DNA from 2 places in the Halobacillus sp. B23F22_5 genome. Region 1 is predicted to be linked to the other one. Evidence: a T-box and tRNA genes for the amino acid it is inferred to sense, from the RefSeq annotation. Region 1 holds a T-box; the other holds one or more tRNA genes.

Region 1 (11,508 bases):
TGGCGATGTGGACGGATTCGCATATCGATGGAATACCAGGCACATCCAATTTCTCACTTGTCGTACCTTTATGGATGACTCCTCCCTGAATAAGGCTGTTATCTTCACAATGGGCAACAATGCTATACCCTTGCTCTGCAGCTCTGGTCATGGCCTCTAACATTTTTCCTGCTTCCTGCACCCCGACACCATCATCAGTAAAAGCGAATGCTCCTGCTTCATACAAGGACTGCATGTCGACTATTTCCTTTCCAAGCTGCCGGGTTGTTATTGCTGCATACGGAAGGACACGAACCTTAGCATCCTGCTCGATTTTTCCCTTTAAACTATCCATGGTTGCTTTCGTATCTGGCACCGGCCTGGTATTCGGCATTGCGCATACCGTTGTAAATCCGCCTTTAGCTGCGGCATGCGTGCCGGTAGCTATCGTCTCTTTCGCTTCTCCGCCTGGTTCACGGAGATGAATATGTACATCAACCAGCCCGGGAGCTGCTATTTTCCCCTGGCCATCAATGACTTGGTCAGCCTCTATATCAATGGATGAATCAATTTTTTTAATGTTGTTGCCCTCCACCAGGATATCCTGGGTCAACCATTCCTCACCTTTTCTGAGTTTTACATTTTTAATTAATAGTTTCATTAAAATTCCTCCTTCAGCAATTCACTGATGATCGCCATACGCATTGTTACACCGTTTGTCATTTGTTTAAAAATCCGTGATTTTGGCGAATCAACCACATCACTATCGATTTCCACCCCTCGATTAAAGGGGCCGGGATGCATAATGATTGAATTTTTATTCATTTTTGCTTCTCTGTCTTTCGTTAACCCATAGGTGTGAAGATAGTTATTTTCATTAGCTGCCGTTTCGTGTCTTTCCCGTTGTATCCGAAGCAGCATGACGACATCTGCATGTTCGACCGCCTCATCGATAGATACATAGTTTTCCGATATATCCTCGTCCTGCCACTCCGGCCTGGAAACATAATATACTTCTGCTCCCAATTTCCTTAAGGCGTCACTATTGGAGCGGGCTACCCTGCTATGTTTGATGTCACCGATAATGGCAACTTTCAACCCTTGAAATGTGTTGAATTCCTGATAAATCGTATAGAGGTCCAGCAGACATTGGGTAGGGTGCTGACCGGTCCCATCTCCAGCATTGATGATCGGTACATCCACTTGATCTGCTATCTCTCTTAATATACCATTTCGGGAGTGACGTACAATGCATAAATTTGCAGAAATACTGTATAATGTTTTAACAGTATCATATAAAGACTCCCCTTTTGTCAAACTCGAATTCTCCCCGGAAACATCGAGAACCTCAAGTCCCAACCGTCTTTCTGCTACGATAAAGCTATTTTTCGTCCTGGTGCTTGGTTCTAAAAAAATATTTGCTGCAAATAACTGTTTGGAAAATACCGGAATATCTCCTCGTTCAATCGCTTCTGCCTGGTGGATCAAACGATAAATATCTTCGGCCGTCAAGTCTTCCATCGATAATAAATGTTTCATGTCATTACCTCCTTAAGATGGCTTTTTTTAGCGCAGGGTATTAGAAAAACTTGGCTTGTCGCCAAGTACTTATGGCGAAAGCCTTAGTATTTTCTTATACTTTAACCCTTTAACAAAGTTAAACTTTCCTAAAGTATAAAAAAGCACCCCCGGGGTGCGGGGGTGCTCAATCATCATCATTTCGAGGCATGACGAATCAATTAAACCCTACACCCTTTAAAATCTCACGGGATTTTATTAAAAAGTGTGATGGTTCGCTTATGCTGCATTATCATCATTTGATTTCTTATTATTGGACGTTGTGTCCTTAAACATTTTGCCATTTCCATGAGCCTTTTCTTTTCCTGGAAGAATGACGTTCAATACGACACCGATCAGGGCGGAAAGAGCCATACCGGCGATTTGGACATTATCGGTAACCTGGATGAAAGCTCCACCGATTCCGATTACAAGTATGACAGATGAGATGATCAGGTTACGCTTTTCTCCTAAATCAACCTGATTGTCAATCAGCATGCGAAGTCCGCTGGATGCGATGATACCGAACAGCAGGATAGAAACCCCGCCCATGACCGCGGATGGAATCGAACCGATTACAGCGGTACTCATGCCGATGAATCCGAACAGGACAGCCAGGACTGCCGCTCCACCGATGACAAAGACACTGAAGACTCGCGTGATGGCAAGTACACCGATATTTTCACCATACGTAGTGTTCGGCGGGCCTCCAAGGAAGGAAGCAATGACGGTCGCTGTTCCATCTCCAAGGATCGACCTGTTCAAGCCAGGTTCTTTTAAGAAGTTACGTCCGACGACTTTTGAAAGTACCATCTGATCTCCAATATGTTCAGCAATTGTTACCAGCGCGATGGGCACCATGATAAAGATGATCTCTACACTGATAACATCCAACGGTGCGTAATCTACGAACGGGACAATGAAATCCGGTTTTTGGAAAATTGCTCCCAGAACTCCACCAAGTGAATCCGCTGAAGTGATCGCTTCCCACTCGGCTTTGATCTCTGAAGTGTCGACAATACCACGGAACAGTCCGAATACATAACCGCCGACGATTCCGACAAGGATCGGCAGCAGGCTGAAGAAACCTTTGAAAAAGATGGAAGCGATGATGGTGATTGCCAGAGTCACTAACGCTACACTGAAGTGTTTAGAGCTATACACCTGCTCATCGATGCCTGGTACGTACATTGACATGTCGATGGCAGTGGTGGCAAGTCCAAGCCCGATAACGATAATGACTGGTCCCACTACTACAGGAGGCAATAAGTTGATCAGCCAATTGGTCCCGAACAGCGTGATCAGGAGCGCTACCAATCCGTATACAAGACCGGCAAGGAAACTTCCGACCATGGCCCCGGGTACTCCACTGACAGAGCTTGCAGCTATTACAGGGGCGATGAAAGCAAAACTGGAACCGAGATAGGCTGGGATTCTTCCTCTTGTGATCAGCAGATAAGCCAGTGTTCCAGTACCGCTTGAAACTAAGGCAACTGATGGTGACAATCCTGTTAAGAATGGGACAAGAATGGTTGCTCCGAACATGGCGAATAAGTGCTGTAAGCTTAAGGTGAGCCATTTATGAAGGGCAGGAACCTCTCTGACATCTAGTGCGGCGTTATTTGATTTCATTATCATTTCCTCCTTTTATTTCATGCAGGTTGCTTGCGCTTTTTACAATAAAAAAACCTCTTTGCTTAAAAAACCGCAAAGAGGTGGACGTATCTTTGTGTAGCTTGATACGTACTGGTTTGCGACCTTTTAAGCCTCACTGGACTTACTTAAAGGTGCTTTGTTATTCGTTTTTTTCGAAGATGACTACTTCATCTTGTTTATCTGTCTCTGAGACAGTCACCGTCACGATTTCATCGAGTGATGTCGGAACATTTTTTCCGACATAGTCAGCCCGGATTGGCAGTTCACGATGTCCACGGTCTACGAGGACGGCCAATTGTATTTGTGAAGGTCTTCCGTGGTCGATCAATGCGTCCATTGCGGCACGCACCGTCCGGCCTGTATAAAGGACATCATCAACGAGTACTACTTTTTTTCCGTCTATGTTGGCCTCAATATTCGTTTCTTTCAGTTCAGGTTCTTTCTGATCTGTTTTTGTAGTCAAATCATCGCGGTAAAGCGTGATATCCAGTTCCCCGCTTGGCAGGATGACTCCCTCGATATCATTGATCCTTTTTTGCAGTCTGGCCGCCAAAGGAACACCTCTTGTTTTTATTCCAACAAGGATGACGTCTTCGACTCCCTTGTTTTTCTCTATAATTTCGTGTGAGATGCGAGTGAGTGCGCGTCGGATAGCTGCTTCGTCTAATACGGTCGTTTTCGGTTTCATTCCTCCACCTCCGGTTCTCTGGAAACTAAAAAACCCTTTTCCTGCGTGAGGGCAGAAAAAGGGTATAATACACATACGTAAATATCATCCGTTTCCTTTTCAGCCTCACGGGACTGTCTTTAAAGGTCTTATTCAATTCTTTAATTGATTATCACAAATGATGTGCTATTTGTCAACTGCGTTTTTTCACAAGTTCGAGCATTTTCTTGAAATCCTCTGGAGGTTCGACATGAAAATCCATACGCTCATTCGTTACAGGATGATTGAAGCCAAGCGTTCGGGCATGAAGTGCCTGACCGTCAATAGGCAGCGATTTACGCGGCCCATACTTAGGATCCCCGGCAAGCGGATGGTTGATATATTTCATATGGACACGGATTTGATGGGTACGTCCTGTCTCGAGTACACATTCCACATGGGTGAAGTCCTTGAATAGCTCGAGCACCTTAAAATGCGTGACAGCCGGCTTGCCTTCTTCTACCACAGCCATCGATTGCCGGTCTTTATGATCTCGTCCGATAGGTGCTTCAATCGTGCCATATTCATGAGCGATTTCACCATGGACAATCGCTTCATATTTTCTGTCGGTCGTTTTGTTAGCTAATTGTTCCGCCAGTGACTGATGAGCATGATCATTTTTAGCTGCCATCAACAGACCGCTGGTATCTTTGTCTATCCGATGGACGATCCCTGGTCTGGTCACACCATTGATCCCGGACAAGTCATCACAATGATGGAGAAGGGCATTGACCAATGTCCCATTGGGATGGCCGGACGAAGGGTGTACAACCATTCCTCGAGGCTTGTTGACAACAATAATATCCTTGTCCTCATACACGACATCAAGGGGGATATCTTCCGCTTCAATTTTTAACGGTTCCGGCTCTGGTACCTCCCAGGTAATCTCATCATTTTCCTGGACTTTATAATTGCTTTTCACTTGTTCTCCGCCCACAAGAAGGTGGCCGTCCTTAATCCAGCTCTGCACCTGTGTCCTTGAAGCGGTAGGATCTATTTCTGTTACCAATTTATCAATTCGCTTGCCTGTATCCTCTTCACTTACCTGATAATGATTACTCACGATTGGGTACTCTCCTTCTTCTTACGTTCATCCAAAAAGGATGCGATCATCACTAAAATGACACCAATTACCAGAGAGGAATCGGCGATATTGAAGATCGGATAATCGTATGTAAAAATAATAAAATCAAAAAAGTCCACGACTTCCTTCCTTAGCAGCCGGTCGATGAAATTCCCGATGGCTCCTGCCAATAACAATGCAAGGGCGATGCCCCCTAATTTATATTGCTTTCCATATTGATGCAAGTAGTAAATGATTACGCCAATGACGATCAGGGTGATAATGTAAAAAAAGATCATCTGCCCTTGTAATATTCCCCAGGCTGCCCCACGGTTCCGGTGAGAAGTCAGATAAAAAAAGTTTGCAATGACCGGGATACTTTCCCCGAGATACATATTTTTCACGACCAGCCATTTTGTCCATTGATCAATGACGACGATAAAGCTTGCTAATATGTAATACCAAACCATAGTCTTCCTCCAAAATAATTATTCGATTTTTTCATTGTACCATATCTATCACTGAAAAAGATAATTACTGGCGTTTGTTTACATAACATTATTATCATCCATTTAACCAAGTAAAAAGCCGTGTGCAGCTGGTGTCTTGCACACGACTTAGTAGAATCAATTAATCTTGGTAGTGCTCTTTTACGACAGTGGCACAGCGTACACACAATTCCGGATGCTCATCATCTTCTCCGACATCATCGGAAGCAACCCAGCAGCGTTCACATTTTTCCCCTTCATGCTTCTCGACATAAACGTCGACATGCTCATATGCTTTGGCATCAGGATGTGATAATGCTACCTCTGCTTCTGAGACAATCAGGAGCTGGTGCAGATGCTCGATGTTTTTCAACACACTTTGTGTCTGCTCATCCTTCGGTACAATCGTCACTCTTGCTTCCAATGACTTACCAATGACTTTTTCGTTCCGTGCATCTTCTAAGGCTTTAAGAACATCATCTCTCACTTTCATGAAATGATCCCATTTGTCCTTAAGCTCCTGGCTGTCGATGACGGCTACCTCATCCGGCATATCAGTCAGTTGGACACTTTCCTCGCTTACGCCTGGCAGGTACTCCCACACTTCATCTGTAGTATGAGGAATAATTGGTGCTAACAGCTTAACTAATGCAGTCAGCGTTTCATAGTAAACAGTCTGGATGCTTCTTCTCCGTGGATGATCAGGTGCTTCGATATACAGGATATCTTTGGCGAAATCCAGGTAGAACGAGCTCAAATCAATCGTACAGAAGTTATGAACCTGATGGTAGATGACATTGAACTCATAGTTGTCATAAGCTTCACGGACGTTTTTAACCAGGCTGTTCAATCGCATTTTCATATAACGATCTACTTCTTCCAACTGTTCCTCCGGTACACGGTCAGCAGCTGGATCGAAATCATGAAGATTTCCGAGCAGGAAGCGGAACGTGTTACGAATTTTACGATAAACCTCAGATACTTGTTTCAGGATATCATCGGAAACTCTTACGTCTGCCTGGTAATCAGAGCTTGCCACCCATAGACGGATGATTTCCGCTCCCAGCTGTTTCGTCACCTTGTCAGGCAGGATGACGTTACCGATTGATTTACTCATCTTACGGCCATGGCCATCCAAAGCAAACCCGTGGCTTAAAATCCCTTTGAATGGTGCTTTTCCTGTCACGGCTACAGAAGTAGATAAGGAAGAGTTGAACCAGCCGCGGTATTGGTCAGAACCCTCTAAATACAGGTCTGCCGGACGTTGCAGCTCTGGACGCTGGTGCAATACTGCCTGGTGTGACGAACCGGAATCAAACCAGACATCCATGATGTCCTCTTCTTTGGTGAATTCGCCGTTCGGGCTGTGTTCGGAAGTGAAGCCTTCCGGAAGCAAATCTTTCGCCTCGCGTTCGAACCACACATTGGAGCCGTGTTCCCGGAACAAACCTGCGACATGGTCGATCGTTTCATCCGTAATGATTGGTGTGCCATCTTCGCCATAGAAGACTGGAATCGGTACGCCCCAGGTCCGCTGGCGGGAAATACACCAATCTTCACGGTCGCGAACCATGTTGTAAAGACGAGTTTCACCCCATCGCGGAACCCATTTGACGTTGTTGATTTCCTCTAATAATGTATCACGGAAATCTTTGATGGAAGCGAACCATTGGTCTGTAGCACGGAAAATCGTCGGTTTCTTCGTCCTCCAGTCATGCGGGTAGGAGTGCGTGATGAATTCTAATTTTTCCAATGCTCCTGCTTCGGTCAATTTTTCTGTAATCGGTTTGTTTGCTTTATCGTAGAACATCCCTTCAAAACCAGGAGCTTCTTCGGTAAATACCCCTTTGTCATCAACCGGGCAAAGTACATCAAGGCCGTATTGCTTCCCTACCCAGAAGTCATCTTCCCCGTGACCGGGAGCGGTATGGACACAGCCGGTACCACCATCTGCAGTAACATGATCACCAATAATGACTAGGGATTCACGAGCATAGAATGGATGCTGGGTCGTAACATGTTCTGCTTCTTTTCCTTTAAAAGTCTTTACGATTTCGTAAGATTCCCATTCCAGCTTTTCTGCAACATCTTCAAGCAGATCTTCAGCAATGACAAATTTATTGTCTCCAGCTTTTACTACCACATAGTTATAAGCCGGATTCAAAGCGATTGCCAGATTAGAAGGAATCGTCCAAGGAGTTGTCGTCCAGATGATGAACTTTTCATCTCCGTCAAACAGATCTTTTCCATCTTTCACTTGGAAAGATACATAGATGGATGGTGACCGCTTATCCTGATATTCGATTTCAGCCTCTGCAAGCGCTGATTCGGATGATGGAGACCAGTAGACAGGCTTCAACCCTTTGTAGATATAGCCTTTTTTAGCCATTTCACCAAATACTTTGATCTGTTCAGCTTCATAGTCTTTATTCAATGTCACATATGGGTTATTCCAATCCCCGCGGATACCCATGCGTTTGAATTCTTTTCGCTGGTTATCCAACTGCCCCATCGCATAATCCGCACACTTTTGACGGAATTCAGCAATGGACATCTTTTTACGATCGACTTTCTTTTTCTTTGTCAGTGCTGTTTCAATCGGCAGTCCGTGTGTATCCCAGCCAGGGACATATGGTGCATGGTAGCCGGACATGGATTTATACCTGACGATGAAATCTTTCAAGGATTTATTGAGGGCATGCCCCATGTGCAAGTCACCATTAGCGTACGGAGGGCCGTCGTGAAGGACGAACAATGGACGCCCTTCTGTCCGTTCCTGTACTTTTTCATAAATGTTCAATTCCTCCCACCGTTCCTGCATCTTCGGCTCACGGTTCGGAAGGTTTCCTCGCATTGGAAACTCGGTCTTAGGCATCCGTAATGTATCTTTATAATTCACTGCTGCTTCCTCCTTCAGTTTCTAAGTATTGCTAAATAATATTAGAAAAACTTGGCTTGTCGCCAAGTCCTTATGGCGAAAGCCTTAGTTTTTCTTATACTTTAATCTTTTAACACAGTTAAACTTTCTTAAAGTATAAAAAAGACCCTCTCATCCCTGGAAGGGACGAGAGGATCTCGCGGTACCACCCTTGTAGAACCGGCCATCAACATGCCGATTCCGCTCTGTTGATCCGTATCGTGGATAAGGCGTCCATTTCTACTCATCGCTTTTCGAATGGAAAACTCGAGGGTGATTTTCCATCAAGGCGCTGCCCCAGGCTTTCACCATCCCTGGATCGCTCATGCTGCATGCGGGCTTGTGTACTCTCCCTGTCATCGTTCAACTCTATCTATTCTTTTCTTCTGGAATTATATCATGTTAATGAATTATATGTAATATTGCTTTTTTCGTCAAGATTTATTTTCCACCATCTCTTTTTTCACTTCTGACTTATCATCTAATTCTGTGTCAAATAAATGATCCCAGTCGTCTGTTTCAATCATATCCAGTTGTGCTTCCACCAGCATACGCAGACGCGTTCTGAACACCTTTGCCTGTTTTTTCAGTTCTTCCACTTCGATAGCAATCCGGTGTGATTTCTGCAATGCTTCATTGATGATGCGATCGGCGTTCTTTTCTGCTTCTTTTATAATCAGCTTAGATTCTTTGCTGGCATTGCTTTTTACTTCTTCTGCCGTTTCCTGAGCAACCAGAATGGATTTATTGAGTGTTGTTTCGATGTTATTGAAATGGCCCAGACGCTCATTCAACTGTTCCACTTTCTCCTCCAGCGCTTTTTTATCACGGTTCACCTGTTCATAATCTTTGATGACCTGCTCAAGAAATTCATTGACCTCGTCCTCATCATAACCTCGAAAACCGCGTGTGAATTCTTTATTATGAATATCCAGTGGTGTTAATGGCACACCAGCCACCTCCTCAAAAGTATCGGACATTATTTCGAATTATATTCCATTTCGACAAAAGTTGGTCGATTCCTGCTTGCACAGCGGTTTATTTTAATCGGGAGATGATCACTTTGTACTTGTCCTTTTTAGTGGTGCCAAGAACCTCTGTGAGTTTGCTGCGTCCTTTCCCCCTGATGGAAATCATGTCGCCTGCTTCCAGCTTGAACGAGGTGTCTTCGACGATTCGGAAGTTTACCTTTACCTGTCCTTTTTCAATAAATAAAGAAGCTTTCTGGCGGGACATGCGGTAAATTTCTTTGATGAGGGTATCCAGCCGCAATGATGAAACGGTCGTATCCAACTCTTCCCATTGTTCATTATCTTCAATCAGTCGGTCAAAAGGTATCTCCTGAAAATGCACAGTGGCTTTTTTTATCCCATCAAGATTCATACGTACATAATCAGCAATTTCACTGGCAACGATGATTTGAACAACACCATCCCTGACAATCAGATCACCGAGTTTCTTACGTTTGATGCCCAAACTCATGAATGCACCGAGTACATCTGGATGAGTCAAGGTGACAAACTTCTCTGGATAAGTAGCCTCTAAAAGAGTCAGGTCGAATTGGTCTGGTTGGATTTGTTCATAATAAGGTGCCAAAAGACCTCGCTTCCGTTCAGAATCATCCCTGCCGCCGAACAGTTTCCAGGTAAAGTCGGGATGATTGCCAAGCAGGCTTTCAAAAATGAATTGTTCCCGAGGATCGAGAAAATCAGTCAGCTTACTTTGGAAACTGCGGCCAACTTCCTCTTGCCAGGAGAGTACTTGATCGATAAATGGCTGTTCTTCTTTTCGAAAATGCTGATAAATATCCATCTCTTCCTCCCACAAAAATCATCATTCGTTAAAAAAAGGCTCTGTTAAATCTTATTGTTGATTATCAAGTTAAGCTCCCATTTGCTTAAGACTCAGTTTCGAGAGAAACTGTTTCCGTTACGGTTGTGAGCGTTTAGAGGTCCGGGAAATCACTCGCTTTCCGTGGCATGTGGTGAGCTTCCTCAGGCTTCGCCTTGCGGGATCTCACCGATCATGTTCATCCCACAGGAGTCTCGCAATTTCCCGGCCCTCCTTGCACTTATGAGAGAAACGGAAACATCGGTATACAGAATCATTCAGACATAGTAAGAGCTACAATGAGGGCTTATTTCCTGTATCATTGGGCTTTTCAAGCAGTAAATGTGGAAGATATCTTCTTATAACATAGGATTCGTTCACCAAAATACGGGTAGGGTGGCGGGGAAACGGTGAGACTCCCGTGGGAGAAGGATCTAGGCAAGACCCCGGAAGACGAAGTCTGAGGAGGCTTGCCAGCTCCCCCACAGGAAAGCGAACCGTTTCCCCGCCACTCTTTACCCTGTCTCGGTAACGGACCAAAATTACCTTGAAACTGAGTCTTCCATAATCCGGCCCTATTGTTGAATAAGTCTTTTAGGAAAAATCAATACCGCTGTTTAACAGAGCCAATAAAAAGCAAAAATAAAGCCGCCAGTGGCAGCTTTACTTCTTAAATTATTATGATATCTGTTACATAAGCATGATGTATAGTTCACGAAGCCCCATGTTTGCAAAGTTCAACACTAAAATAGCTACAATTGGGGAAATATCAATCATTCCAAGCGGGGGAATGATACGTCGGAACGGCTCTAAAAATGGTTCGCAAATTTTAGCCAGAAACTGCCCGATCGACGATTCTCTAGCCCCAGGGAACCAGGACATGAAGATATAAATAATTAATGCCCAGCTGTAGATTTGGATTGCATTAGTCAATAAAACAAATAGTTGCTGCATTTCTTTACCACCTTTTGTCTAGATCATCTTCCTGCTCAAGAATTTCTGAAATCGAACCGGATATCTCTACATTGTCTGGTGTGCATAGGAAAGTCTGCATACCAAGCTTCTGGATATCCCCTCCAATAGCATAAACGGTACCGCTTAAAAAATCCACAATCCGTTTCGCCTGCTGGTGATCCACTCGCTGCAAATTGATCACAACCGCGCGACGGTTTACGAGATGATCCGCGATATCCTGCGCCTCATTATAGTTGCGAGGCTCACACAACATCATCCGTGAAGAGGATTGAGCGCTTTTTAAACTGACAACGTTTTTTGTCTTTTGCTCAGGAAAACTTTGCTGCTGATTAGCCGG
Region 2 (11,508 bases), on a different contig from region 1:
AGTCCATCTTTTGCTACTTCTAATTCTTTGTACTCAACACCATTTTCCTCAGCTGCTTGCTTTTCTTCTTCTTTGATTGGTCTTGATGCATTACTGAAATCTGTTTCACCTTTGGTGAACTTCTTAAATCCTCCACCGGAACCAGAAGCATTTACTGATACGTTGACTTCGGGGTTTTTCTTGTTATATTCATACGTCAAAGCTTCCATGATCGGGAATACGGTAGAAGAGCCATCAATAGAGATGTTGCCTTTCATAGATTCTCCATTTTCTTCTCCGCCAGATTGGCCGCCACACGCTGCCAATGCACCTAGCATAAGAACTAGTGAAAATAGTAGTGCGAAATTCTTGAAATTCTTCATTTCTTTTCCCCCTACACTATTTGATATGTGTCGGTTGGCATGGCCAACTACAATTCCTATCATAGAGTCATAGTTTTAAATCAGAATGAATCCAGTGTAAAGATTGTGTAAATGCATTGATTGCAGAACAAAAGCGCAAGCGCCTTGCTCACCCCCGACAATCTTAAGACAAGCCTCGCCATGACGTTCTTTGTCACAGAGAGGATTGACTTAAGACCTCGAGGGGGGTAGGCGCTGGAGCTGGATGACACCCACTACCTGAAGTTATCCACAAAAAGAAAATTTTATAATTTGCTAAATAAAAAAAAGAGCAATACCCGTAAGGTATCACTCTTCTTTCTCTTCCTCATTTTCCACATCCAGTTTTTCATTTAAGTTCTTGACGCCTTCTTTGCTGCGTTCTTCTTTCAATTCAAAATACGCATCGAGAATGTCTTTTGTAATATATTTGTTGATACTAGAACCTGCACCTTTGCCGACATGAGGCACCACTACAGAGAAGGCTACTTCTGGATCATTGTGTGGTGCATATCCTACCATCGTCAAGTTCTCTGTATCAATCTTATAAGGTTTTCCGTTACTGTCTTTTAAATAGACCTCATTTTCCGCTGTACCGGTTTTTCCAGCCGGGCTGTAGTCGACATCATCGAAATACCCGTTCGCAGTTCCGCCAGTACGCTGAAAAGCATACTGGAAACCAAGCTGTACACGATCAATATACTTCTGCTCCATATCAATGCGATTTAGCACTGTCGTGTTAATATTCTGGCTGACTGGTCCTAACTCACCTGGTTCATTAGAAGGCTTGCGGATTTCTTTGACTAAATGAGGCTTGACACGGTAACCATCATTGGCAATGGTTGACACATACTGAGCCAATTGCATGGTTGTGTAAGAATTGTACTGGCCAATCATTAAGTCAAGCTGAATTCCTGGATTCGGATCTTCACCGATATAACCGACAGCTTCATAAGGCATGTCAATTCCAGTAGGTACCCCTAGACCAAACTGGTTATAATAATAAAGAAACTTTTCGTATGTTCCGCTCCTGAATCCTAATGGGTCATTCGGAATGTAGGTATCTCCTCCCATTCTGATGCCGGCTAAGAACATATAAACGTTTGAAGACTTCTGCAATGCTGTTATGTCATTTACTGGTCCTAATGTCCGCCAGGAACTTTTATCAGGTGTGCTCGCAATTTTTAATGTTCTGTCGTAAATCGTTTCACCCGGCTGCATAACCCCTTCATGTAAGGCCATCAAAACTGTAGCACCTTTGACCGCTGAACCAGGAAGATGCTGGGCCTGGATTGCTTTATAAGAATGGTCTTCTACTAAAGGTTCATCAGATTCCCTATCACGGTTATAATGCATCCCTGAAACTGCCAGTACTTCTCCGGTATTAGGATCCATCATGACCACCAACGCATCCTCTAGAAATCGGTTTTTATAAGGCTGGCGGGCTATCTCTTCTTTCAGTCTGCGTGCCACGATTTCATCGACCCGCTTCTGCAATTCGATATCGATAGAAAGTACTAAATCGTCCCCCCTGGAACCTTTCCTGACCACTTCGGAGTTGACGATATTATGTTTTTTATCTGTTTCATAACGAATTTTTTCCTTTGTTCCTCTTAATACACTTTCATACTCTTCTTCGAGGCCGCTTTTCCCGACACGGTCATTACGACTATAATCCAAGGACAGATAATAATCCTGGTTGGCCCGCGGAATACCCTGTTCGGCTGTAGTGATACTTCCGATATAATTTCGCAGCGTACCTTCAAATGGATATTTTCGATTCCAATCAGATGTTACATTGATACCAGGCAGTTGATTCAAATGTTCGGCAACTGTCGCATATTCCTCAATCGTGATGTCTTCATTCTTAATGATATGCGGAGCTAATGCAGAAGCCTGATCCAACTCTTTCTTGATTGCAATAACCTGGTACTTTTCGAATGGGATCGTTTTAATTTCTTCTTCAGTGATTCGATCGAGCATCAATTGATATACTTCTCCATTGGATAAGTTCTCTGCCTCTTCTGGTGTCACTCTTTCATTCACTTCTTTATCATGAAGCAAATAATAATATTCTTTTAAATCACGTTCCCTTACGATTTTCTCTAACTCTTTCTTATCTCCCATACTGATATACGCAGCCAGATCTTCCGCTAACTCCAGTCGATCCATCGGCTGTACCCCTTTTGGAGGCGTGTATGTAATCGAATAAAGCGGTTCGTTATCTACAAGAACCCTTCCGAAACGATCATACATTTTACCTCTTGGCACTGGTGTATGAATGGTGGTATTTTCCGTGCGGTTAATTTCTTCCTGGGCATCTTCTCCGTATAAAATCTGTACGACGCCCAATTGCAATATCAATGAAGCGAATAATAAAAAAATCACAAAGAACAAAATATTCATTCTCAAAGGAAGATGCGATTTTTTCTTTTTGCTTTTCCCCATCGTCCTCCCCCTTATATGTCAAATTCCACCCAATCATTATAACATCTTCCAAGAAATATAAATAGTTGCCAATGGGGGATATTAAGGGTTTTTACTAGTAGTCATTGTGGTATCTGTGACGTACGCACTTTCTGTTTCCTCCTGTTTACGTAAATCAATGCCTTTCACAAAAAAGTAAATCCAGAAGTGTCCGGATCCTACAATTAACAGGATGAAAGGAATAGCCTGTTCTGGAGTGAACAACGTGATGCCAATCAAGAAAATAATAATAGACAATACTCTTCCTGCATTTAAAAATAGTTCACGCACCACAATATATTCAATCCTCATTTCTGCCGCTTTCCATGACTTACCGATAACATCATAAGTCAAAGAAATGTAGGGCACATACAGTATCGGATAAGATATTCCTATCACTGCCGCATAAATCAACAAGGTTGTGAAGTTTACATTAATTAATAAGATAGAGAGCGCCAGGTATAACGAAACCCCGCCTGCGAAGATCGCCCATTTTCTAAGTCGGGGTTTGATATACTTTGTTGCAAGGAAATAAAGCACAAAGGCACTCCCGGAGTATACCAGATTGAACATACCTAAAGATAATTCACTCTGAGTAGCGATATACACCCAAATGGAAATGACAAATAAAAATGTCCCTTCCCTGAGTCCTTGAAAAATGTGGGCATTCAAGATTTTCCCCCAATTTTTATTGGTCTTACGTTCTTCAAAGATTCGCTTAAAAGAGAAATTCCCTTTCGCTTTTCTCCGCTTTAAAAAGAAGCTTGTGATTACCGCACAAATGAATAAGACGAACGAAATGGTAAAAATCACGGTATAACCTGTAAACGCAGTCATATTAGCGATGATTAAACCGGCTAATATAGGTCCGATCATACCACCGAAAGATTGCAGCAGTCCTAAAAAGCCATTAAAGAAATCACGCGTTTCTGGTTCTGTAATTTCGAATGTCAGCACATTAAAGGCGAGCCAGTAAAAGCCGTAACCAACACCTAATAAACCGCCCAGCAACATATTAAAGCTGGCGGCCTTCTCTCCTACCACCAATACCGTCAAGAAAAACAAGGATAAAAATATTACCCCTGCCCGCAGTACGACAACGCGATCCACCTTCTTCGCGAATTTTCCTGCAAAAATGAAAGTAATGGGCTGCAAAATATAGATACTCAAATTATATAACGCGATCGCTGTATACTCGCTGGATTGCTTCCACAAATAAACATTAACGAATGTATTCGATAAAAAGATGCCCAAGGAATAAAGACCGCCAATTAAAAGCAATAGCAGTAAATCCTTATTCACTTCAGTCGGCCCTAAAAGGGAGTGTAATATTTTTTTCATATCTCCAATCTCCTTTACTGTCCTTCTTTAGTTTCTTCAAATGGATTGGAGATATGCAATTTTATGGGCATGAAAAAAGCGCGGAAATTAATCCGCGCTTTTCATTACTATTATTTAGCATCTTGATAACGCTTAGAAACTTCTTCCCAGTTTACTACGTTCCAGAATGCTTTCGCATAATCCGGGCGCTTGTTCTGATACTTAAGGTAGTAAGCATGCTCCCATACGTCCAGCCCTAAGATAGGAGTTTTTCCTTCCATAATCGGTGAGTCCTGGTTAATGGTATCCATTAATTCGATGTTTCCGTTGTTTACTACTAACCAAGCCCAGCCAGAACCAAAACGACCTTTGGCTACATTTTCAAATTCTTCTTTGAATTGTTCAAAGCTGCCAAATTTTTCGTTAATAGCATTAGCCAAATCACCTGATGGCTCTCCACCACCATTTGGTGACATGATTTGCCAGAATAGAGAGTGGTTTACATGTCCTCCACCATTGTTACGGACAGCATTGCGGATATCTTCCGGTACAGCGTCAAGATTGCCGACTAGATCATCTAATGACTTGCTTTCTAAATCTGCATGGCCCTCAAGCGCATTGTTCAGCTTTGTCACATAGGTGTTATGGTGTTTTGTGTGGTGGATGTTCATTGTTTCCTTGTCAATGTGTGGTTCTAGTGCATCATAAGCGTATGGTAGTTCTGGTAGTTCAAATTTAGCCATAATGAAATTCCTCCTTTTTATAATATGTACCTTAGTGCCTGGAAGCAGTTCCCTGCTCTCAAGCCTCTAATGCAACATTACCAAAGCATCTGAAGTGTTGCAAATATTATGCATATTCTTATTTTCTTTTATTGACCCTGCTTATATAATGTTTCCCAAATAGATTTGCTTAAAACATAATTCTTTTATAGAAACAAAAAAATGCTGACTGTTAGTCAGCATCGCTAGGTATGTAAGTGGTGGCTTGGGACGGAATCGAACCGCCGACACACGGATTTTCAGTCCGTTGCTCTACCGACTGAGCTACCAAGCCGCATTAGTAAACATTAAATATTCTTAACACATGATATAAAATGGCGGAGGAGGAGGGATTCGAACCCCCGCGGGCCGTGAAGCCCCTGGCGGTTTTCAAGACCGCTCCCTTCAACCAGACTTGGGTACTCCTCCGCAAAAAAAATGGTGGACCCTGCAGGATTCGAACCTGCGACCGATCGGTTATGAGCCGATAGCTCTAACCAGCTGAGCTAAGGGTCCACATGGGGCGACCGGTGGGGATCGAACCCACGTATGCCGGAACCACAATCCGGTGCGTTAACCACTTCGCCACGACCGCCATGTTTTAAAATATAAAGTTTTTTGTATGTATGGTGTCGGCGGAGGGGATCGAACCCCCGACCTCACGGGTATGAACCGTACGCTCTCGCCAGCTGAGCTACGCCGACATTGAAGGCTCCACCGGTAGGATTCGAACCTACGACCAATCGGTTAACAGCCGATTGCTCTACCACTGAGCTACGGTGGAATAATATAAAAGTGTATATCACTGAGTTACAAGTTAAGTGCTCGTCATTCAACTCTGTAATTGGTCTTCCTTGCTGAAATAGTACTGTTGCATTCCTCGCAAAGTTTCTTCGGTGATTATTCGATGAGGTTAGCTTCGCAAAGCTTACTCCGAAGTGTTTTCGAAAAGGTTGGCTTTGTTGAAGCGACGAGATATAATATATCATGTATTTCAAAAGGTGTCAATAGCAATGAAAAATTCTTAACCAGTAAGAAAGCAACAAAAATAATATAGCATGTTCAAAAGCTGCTTTCAAGACTAATTTTTATAAATTTGCCAGGTTTTATCGATGGTTTCTTTCCACGTTGAACATAATCAAGACGCACTCAGCTTAACTGAGTGCGTCTTGTTTTTACTGCTCCTCTTCACCAAGCACTTCTTCCGCAATGTTAACCGCATGGTCTCCAATACGTTCCAAGTTACTGATTATATCTACAAATACGATACCAGCTTGACCTGTACATAACCCTTCGTTCAAGCGAAGAATATGCTTTTTACGATAAGTTCGTTCCATTTGGTCAATCTGATCTTCTTTCTGGACAACCGCGAGAGCTTCTTCACGGTCCATCGTTTCTAACGCTTTGGTCGCTTGTTTGACAGTCATAAGCGTCAAGTTGAACATATCATTTAAGTCTTCTTGAGCCTGCCCTGTCAAATCAACTTTGTTTGAAACCTTATAATCGATAAGCTCAATGATGTTTTCAAAATGATCTCCGATACGTTCATAATCTCTGACTGAATCAAGAAGGGCCGAGTGTTTTCTACTGTCTTCATCAGTCAACGGAGCAACAGATAGTTTAACAAGATAATCTGTAATTTTCCGATCTAGATTATTTAATGCATCTTCTAACTGCATTGCTACTTCCGCATGCTTCTGCTTCAGGTTATTGGAATAACTGCTGGCCTCTTCCAACCCTTTATACGCTAAATCTCCCATACGTAGAACCTCTTCTTTCGCCTGGTCTAATGCAAGCGATGGAGATTGTTCAATAAAAATCGGGTCTAAATGTTGTGGTTTAGAATCCACCGCGGAATCCTCACCAGGCACAAGCTTGACAACTACCCAAGCTAACACAGCGATAAACGGGAATTGCAAAATAGTATTAGCTATATTAAATGACCCGTGTGCAAATGCAATGGTCATTTCCGGATTAAGGTCAAGCGTATTTTTGAGCCATTCCGTATACATAGTGAATGGTTTTAATAAAATTAAAAACAGTGCAGCACCTAGCAAGTTGAAGATAACATGCGTGAAGGCCGCTCTTCTTGCACCGACACTGGCACCAATCGCAGCTAATACAGCCGTTATCGTTGTACCGATATTATCACCGAACAGTACTGGCAAAGCTGCTTGTAAGTTGACAAGGCCTTCCCCATACAGTCCCTGTAAGATACCGATAGTTGCACTGGAGCTTTGGACGATAACCGTAAATACAGTCCCTACAACTACCCCAAGAATAGGGTTTTGACTCATATTAAGCGTCAGTTCCTGGAAGGCTTCCAAAGAACGCAATGGCTTCATCCCGCCACTCATCATTTCAAGACCGAAGAATAGTGCACCAAGGCCAAAAATGGTTTGTCCAATGTAAGTAATCTTTTTATTCTTAAAGAAGAAAATCATGAATGCACCTACTGCAAGAATTGGTAAGCCATAAGCCTTGATATCAATACCAATAATAAATGCAGTCATGGTTGTACCGATATTGGCCCCCATAATAACACCGATCGCCTGTCTAAAGGTCATAAAGCCGGCATTTACAAGACCGACCGTCAATACAGTAGTGGTTGAACTACTTTGAAGTAATACTGTCGTAAATGCCCCTGCTATAACTCCCATAAAAGGATTCCTGGTAAAGCGATCCAGCAAGTCGCGCAGATTATCTCCTGCTGTCTGCTGCAAACCGTCTCCCATATACTTCAATCCAAATAAGAAAATACCCAGACCGCCGATAAATTCAAAAATCATTTGTTGAACATCAAATTCCAACGGTTGTCCACCCCTTCTGTTCATCCAAAGTTTTGTTTCTCTTTAAACACCTCTACCATTATTAATGACTTTCAAAACATTTGTAAAGGGAAACTGTCAAATTTAACACTAAATTTACATTCGGTTAATAATTAGATTTCTCTTGTCGAGCCACGTTCCCTGTTTTAATATAAAAGAGGTACATAATCAAAGGAGAATATTTTAATGAGTAAAACACAATTATTGATAAAAAGCTGTTATCATTTCAAACTTATCAGCGCTTTTCGTTTTCAATCGATCGGAAAAGCAATTGGTTATATTTTCTTCTTAAGCTTGATAGTCTTGATTCCAGTACTTTTAAGTATGATTTCCTCTACTTTATTTTCAGCAGGGGAAGAGGCTGGAGGAATAATGAAAGGAATCTCAAGCGGAGTTTTTACAATCATCTTCCTGCCCTTTATCTATTTGCTGATTTCATTGTTATTATTCTGCAGTGCCAGCTTATTGGCTAGCATCGGCCTCGTCTATGTAAAAGCTGGAAACAAGCGAGCAGATTATAAGCAATTATGGAATATGAGTACACTTTCCATCACCGCTCCCACCATCGTTTTAGTCGTGGTTGAATCCTTTCTCTGGTCAGTTTCTTCTATTATATTTGTTTATATTTTTGCAACCGCTGTCTATCTGTTTTTGAGTATGCGCTATATCCCCACAATGAAATGACCCGCCAATCCTTCTGGCGGGTCATTTTATGTCATTATTTTGTTTTTTTGCCACCAATATCTTAGTTCCGTCTACTGATTCTACAATAATAGTTGCACCCCTGGAAATCCATTGACCGTTAGTGACAGCACTATAATCTTTCCCGTTAATTTGTACTGTTCCCACCGGACGCATATCTGTCTGTGCGACACCTACCTCGTTCAACAAACTCTTGTAGGTTTCATTCATGGTATTATAACCAGCTTCTGTAGATAATTGGTCAATCAATGTAATTTTAGACCACATATCTCTTCTTTTAAATGCCTTTAAAAAGAAAAGGGAACTAGCCCCCCCGAGAATTACACCAATGACACCATACAAGCCAGCAACCCAATTAGGTGAGCTGAATCCTACTGCAATAATCATACAAACGGCACCTATCGTAGCTAAGGTACCATCATTAATCAATTTACCATCAATGATAATTAAAATGAGACCGATCAAATAAATCAACATCATAAGAATAAACATACTTGGGGAAAGAAAGGAGTAAAAGAATACAGTGATAAACCCCAACCCTAATATTCCAAATAAACCCCGTGCATTGACAAGCAGCTCCCCAACCAAAAACAACGTCCCAAAAAACGTAATTAGAAAACTTACCCAATCATTTTGTAAAATTCCCATGTTTACACGCCCTCTCCGTACTTTAATCATATATACGAATTACATATAATATTTGTTTCAAAAAAGGAAAGTTTTTAGTATAGGGCGAATAGTACACATATATCATTTAATGGGGGTGACTGTTAGTGTGAAGAAATTGGGATTATTTATTTTAATAATACTGCTTTTAGTCAGTTTATACAAAGACTTGACTGTCGGTACTACGATCAACCGAAGCGAATCAGATAATAAAGTAAATACCACAGAGGATCCTCCACCTCCACAGGCAGACATACTCGAGCCTCCGTTACGTTTCAACCAAAAGGTTCCAGTTAAAGTGAAAGCTGGAGATACGGTACTTTCTATCATGGAACAACTCCACAATGGTGTGTATTACCATCCTATGGATGATATGCTTGAAGATTTTCAACAATTGAACCCTGGTATAGACCCCTCCAGTCTTACAATTGATAAGGTTTATTATTTTCCATTATATGAAAAAGCTCACTTAGAATAGATAATCTAAGTAATCTTACTTCTCATTTAAACATTTAGGCATTATAATAAGGGATGGTATAAAAAAATACCCTTCAATGTGAACAAACAAAGGAGCGTTTCACTTATGGCAATTACGCATAGAAAAGATACCCGGCCAGTCAGAGTCGGCGATTTGATAATTGGTGGTTCGGACCAGGTTGTTGTTCAATCCATGACTACAACAAAAACTCATGATGTAGAAGCTACAGTAAACGAAATTCACCGTTTAGAAGAAGCCGGATGCCAAGTTGTGAGGGTAGCATGCCCAGACGATCGTGCTGCGGATGCCATCCCTGAAATTAAAAAACGTATTAATATTCCACTAGTAGTTGATATACACTTTGATTATAAAATGGCATTGAAAGCAATCGAAGGCGGAGCAGATAAAATTCGTATCAACCCTGGAAATATCGGCCGCCGTGAGAAAGTAGAGGCAGTGGTAAATGCCGCTAAAAAAAGAGGCATTCCTATACGTATCGGAGTAAACGCTGGATCGTTAGAAAAGCATATCCTTAAAAAGTATGGCTATCCAACAGCAGATGGTATGGTAGAGAGTGCCTTACATCATATCAAAATTCTTGAAGACCTTGATTTTCATGATATTATTGTTTCCTTAAAAGCCTCAGATGTCCAGCTTGCCATTGAAGCTTATACAAAAGCGGCTGAAGCAATTAAGTATCCATTGCACCTTGGTATTACCGAATCCGGCACACAATTCGCTGGAACTGTAAAAAGTGCGGCGGGGCTTGGTGCTATCTTAAGTAAAGGCATCGGCAGTACACTGCGTATTTCTTTAAGTGCCGACCCGGTGGAAGAAGTCAAAGTCGGGCGGGAATTACTGAAATCATTTGGGCTGGCTGCCAATGCTGCTACCTTGATTTCCTGCCCTACATGCGGTCGTATAGAAATCGATTTGATTTCCATTGCAAATGAAGTGGAAGAATATATATCAACAATAAAAGCACCTATAAAAGTAGCTGTACTTGGCTGTGCAGTAAATGGCCCAGGAGAAGCTCGTGAAGCAGACATCGGAATCGCAGGGGCCCGGGGCGAAGGTTTATTATTCCGTCACGGTGAAATCATTCGTAAGGTACCTGAGGACATCATGGTGGAAGAATTGAAAAAAGAAGTAGATAAACTTGCTGAAGAGCATTATAAGAAACAAAAACAGGAAGCATAAAAAAATGAGCCCATTGGGCTCACTTTTTTTATTGACAGGAAACCAGCTTACCATCGCTTGTTTACACCTAAAACGGGTTGAAGAAGAGTGATAAGAGAATCGAAGCCACACCAATGAATATAGCTGTGTTACCCAAGGTTTCGGCCCCTCTTCTCCTTGAGATGAATCCAAGTACAATCCCTGCTCCGCCCATAAGGATAGGAGCGAAGAATAAAGACAACCCCGCAAGTATCAGAGCCAACCAGCCCATGCCGGTTTTCACTTCTGTTTGCATTTCTGTCTCTTGTTCTTCAGTTTTTATGGTTTCATTGGGACTCATCGCAAGTTCTTGCGCAAACTCTTCTTGATGCTCCTGTGCTCGATAAGGCTCGTCATGATAAACCAGCCCCTGTTTTTCTTCCTGCTTGTTGTCATCTCCATAATGAGGTCCATGTTCTACCTCATCATAGGTTGAGCGCTTGTTGGAATCATCCATTTTGACACCCTCGCTTTCTTTATGGAGATTCCTTCATATTGTCTGCAGGTTCCCTTTAAACTTACAAGGTAATAATTACATGACTAAGAAGTAAAACAAAAAACGTTATTGAACAGGCTGTATCCTGTCCAATAACGTTTTTAGTCAATTGGCTGAAGCGAATGTTGGATGCGTTTCTGCGTTTTCTTGTATTTCAACCGCATACCAGCTTCTCGCGTGTCCGTTTTTTTCC

What was found. The T-box of region 1 lies ahead of ileS (isoleucine--tRNA ligase). A T-box ahead of a tRNA ligase gene usually reads a tRNA of that ligase, here a tRNA-Ile.
Region 2: it encodes a tRNA-Ile, which carries the amino acid that the T-box ahead of ileS (isoleucine--tRNA ligase) is inferred to sense. The anticodon was not compared.

The regions. Positions count from the first base shown of each region.
Region 1 covers NZ_JBIEKI010000004.1:277,328-288,835, forward strand. The annotation lists gene pyrC (dihydroorotase) at 1-640, opposite strand, end outside; gene ACGTN9_RS08405 (aspartate carbamoyltransferase catalytic subunit) at 640-1,518, opposite strand; gene ACGTN9_RS08410 (solute carrier family 23 protein) at 1,777-3,168, opposite strand; gene pyrR (bifunctional pyr operon transcriptional regulator/uracil phosphoribosyltransferase PyrR) at 3,332-3,880, opposite strand; gene ACGTN9_RS08420 (RluA family pseudouridine synthase) at 4,053-4,961, opposite strand; gene lspA (signal peptidase II) at 4,958-5,431, opposite strand; gene ileS (isoleucine--tRNA ligase) at 5,592-8,348, opposite strand; T-box leader at 8,507-8,735, opposite strand; gene ACGTN9_RS08435 (DivIVA domain-containing protein) at 8,801-9,316, opposite strand; gene ACGTN9_RS08440 (YlmH family RNA-binding protein) at 9,405-10,178, opposite strand; gene ACGTN9_RS08445 (YggT family protein) at 10,887-11,150, opposite strand; gene ACGTN9_RS08450 (cell division protein SepF) at 11,155-11,508, opposite strand, start outside.
Region 2 covers NZ_JBIEKI010000002.1:122,858-134,365, reverse strand. The annotation lists gene ACGTN9_RS04000 (PstS family phosphate ABC transporter substrate-binding protein) at 1-362, opposite strand, end outside; gene ACGTN9_RS03995 (peptidoglycan D,D-transpeptidase FtsI family protein) at 690-2,828, opposite strand; gene ACGTN9_RS03990 (MFS transporter) at 2,910-4,187, opposite strand; gene ACGTN9_RS03985 (superoxide dismutase) at 4,298-4,909, opposite strand; tRNA gene ACGTN9_RS03980 (tRNA-Phe) at 5,147-5,222, opposite strand; tRNA gene ACGTN9_RS03975 (tRNA-Ser) at 5,264-5,356, opposite strand; tRNA gene ACGTN9_RS03970 (tRNA-Ile) at 5,367-5,443, opposite strand; tRNA gene ACGTN9_RS03965 (tRNA-His) at 5,447-5,522, opposite strand; tRNA gene ACGTN9_RS03960 (tRNA-Met) at 5,555-5,631, opposite strand; tRNA gene ACGTN9_RS03955 (tRNA-Asn) at 5,640-5,711, opposite strand; gene ACGTN9_RS03950 (Na/Pi cotransporter family protein) at 6,103-7,737, opposite strand; gene ACGTN9_RS03945 (DUF1189 family protein) at 7,942-8,439, shown strand; gene ACGTN9_RS03940 (NfeD family protein) at 8,461-9,105, opposite strand; gene yqfZ (protein YqfZ) at 9,233-9,601, shown strand; gene ispG (flavodoxin-dependent (E)-4-hydroxy-3-methylbut-2-enyl-diphosphate synthase) at 9,707-10,801, shown strand; gene ACGTN9_RS03925 (hypothetical protein) at 10,869-11,276, opposite strand; gene ACGTN9_RS03920 (lytic transglycosylase domain-containing protein) at 11,421-11,508, opposite strand, start outside.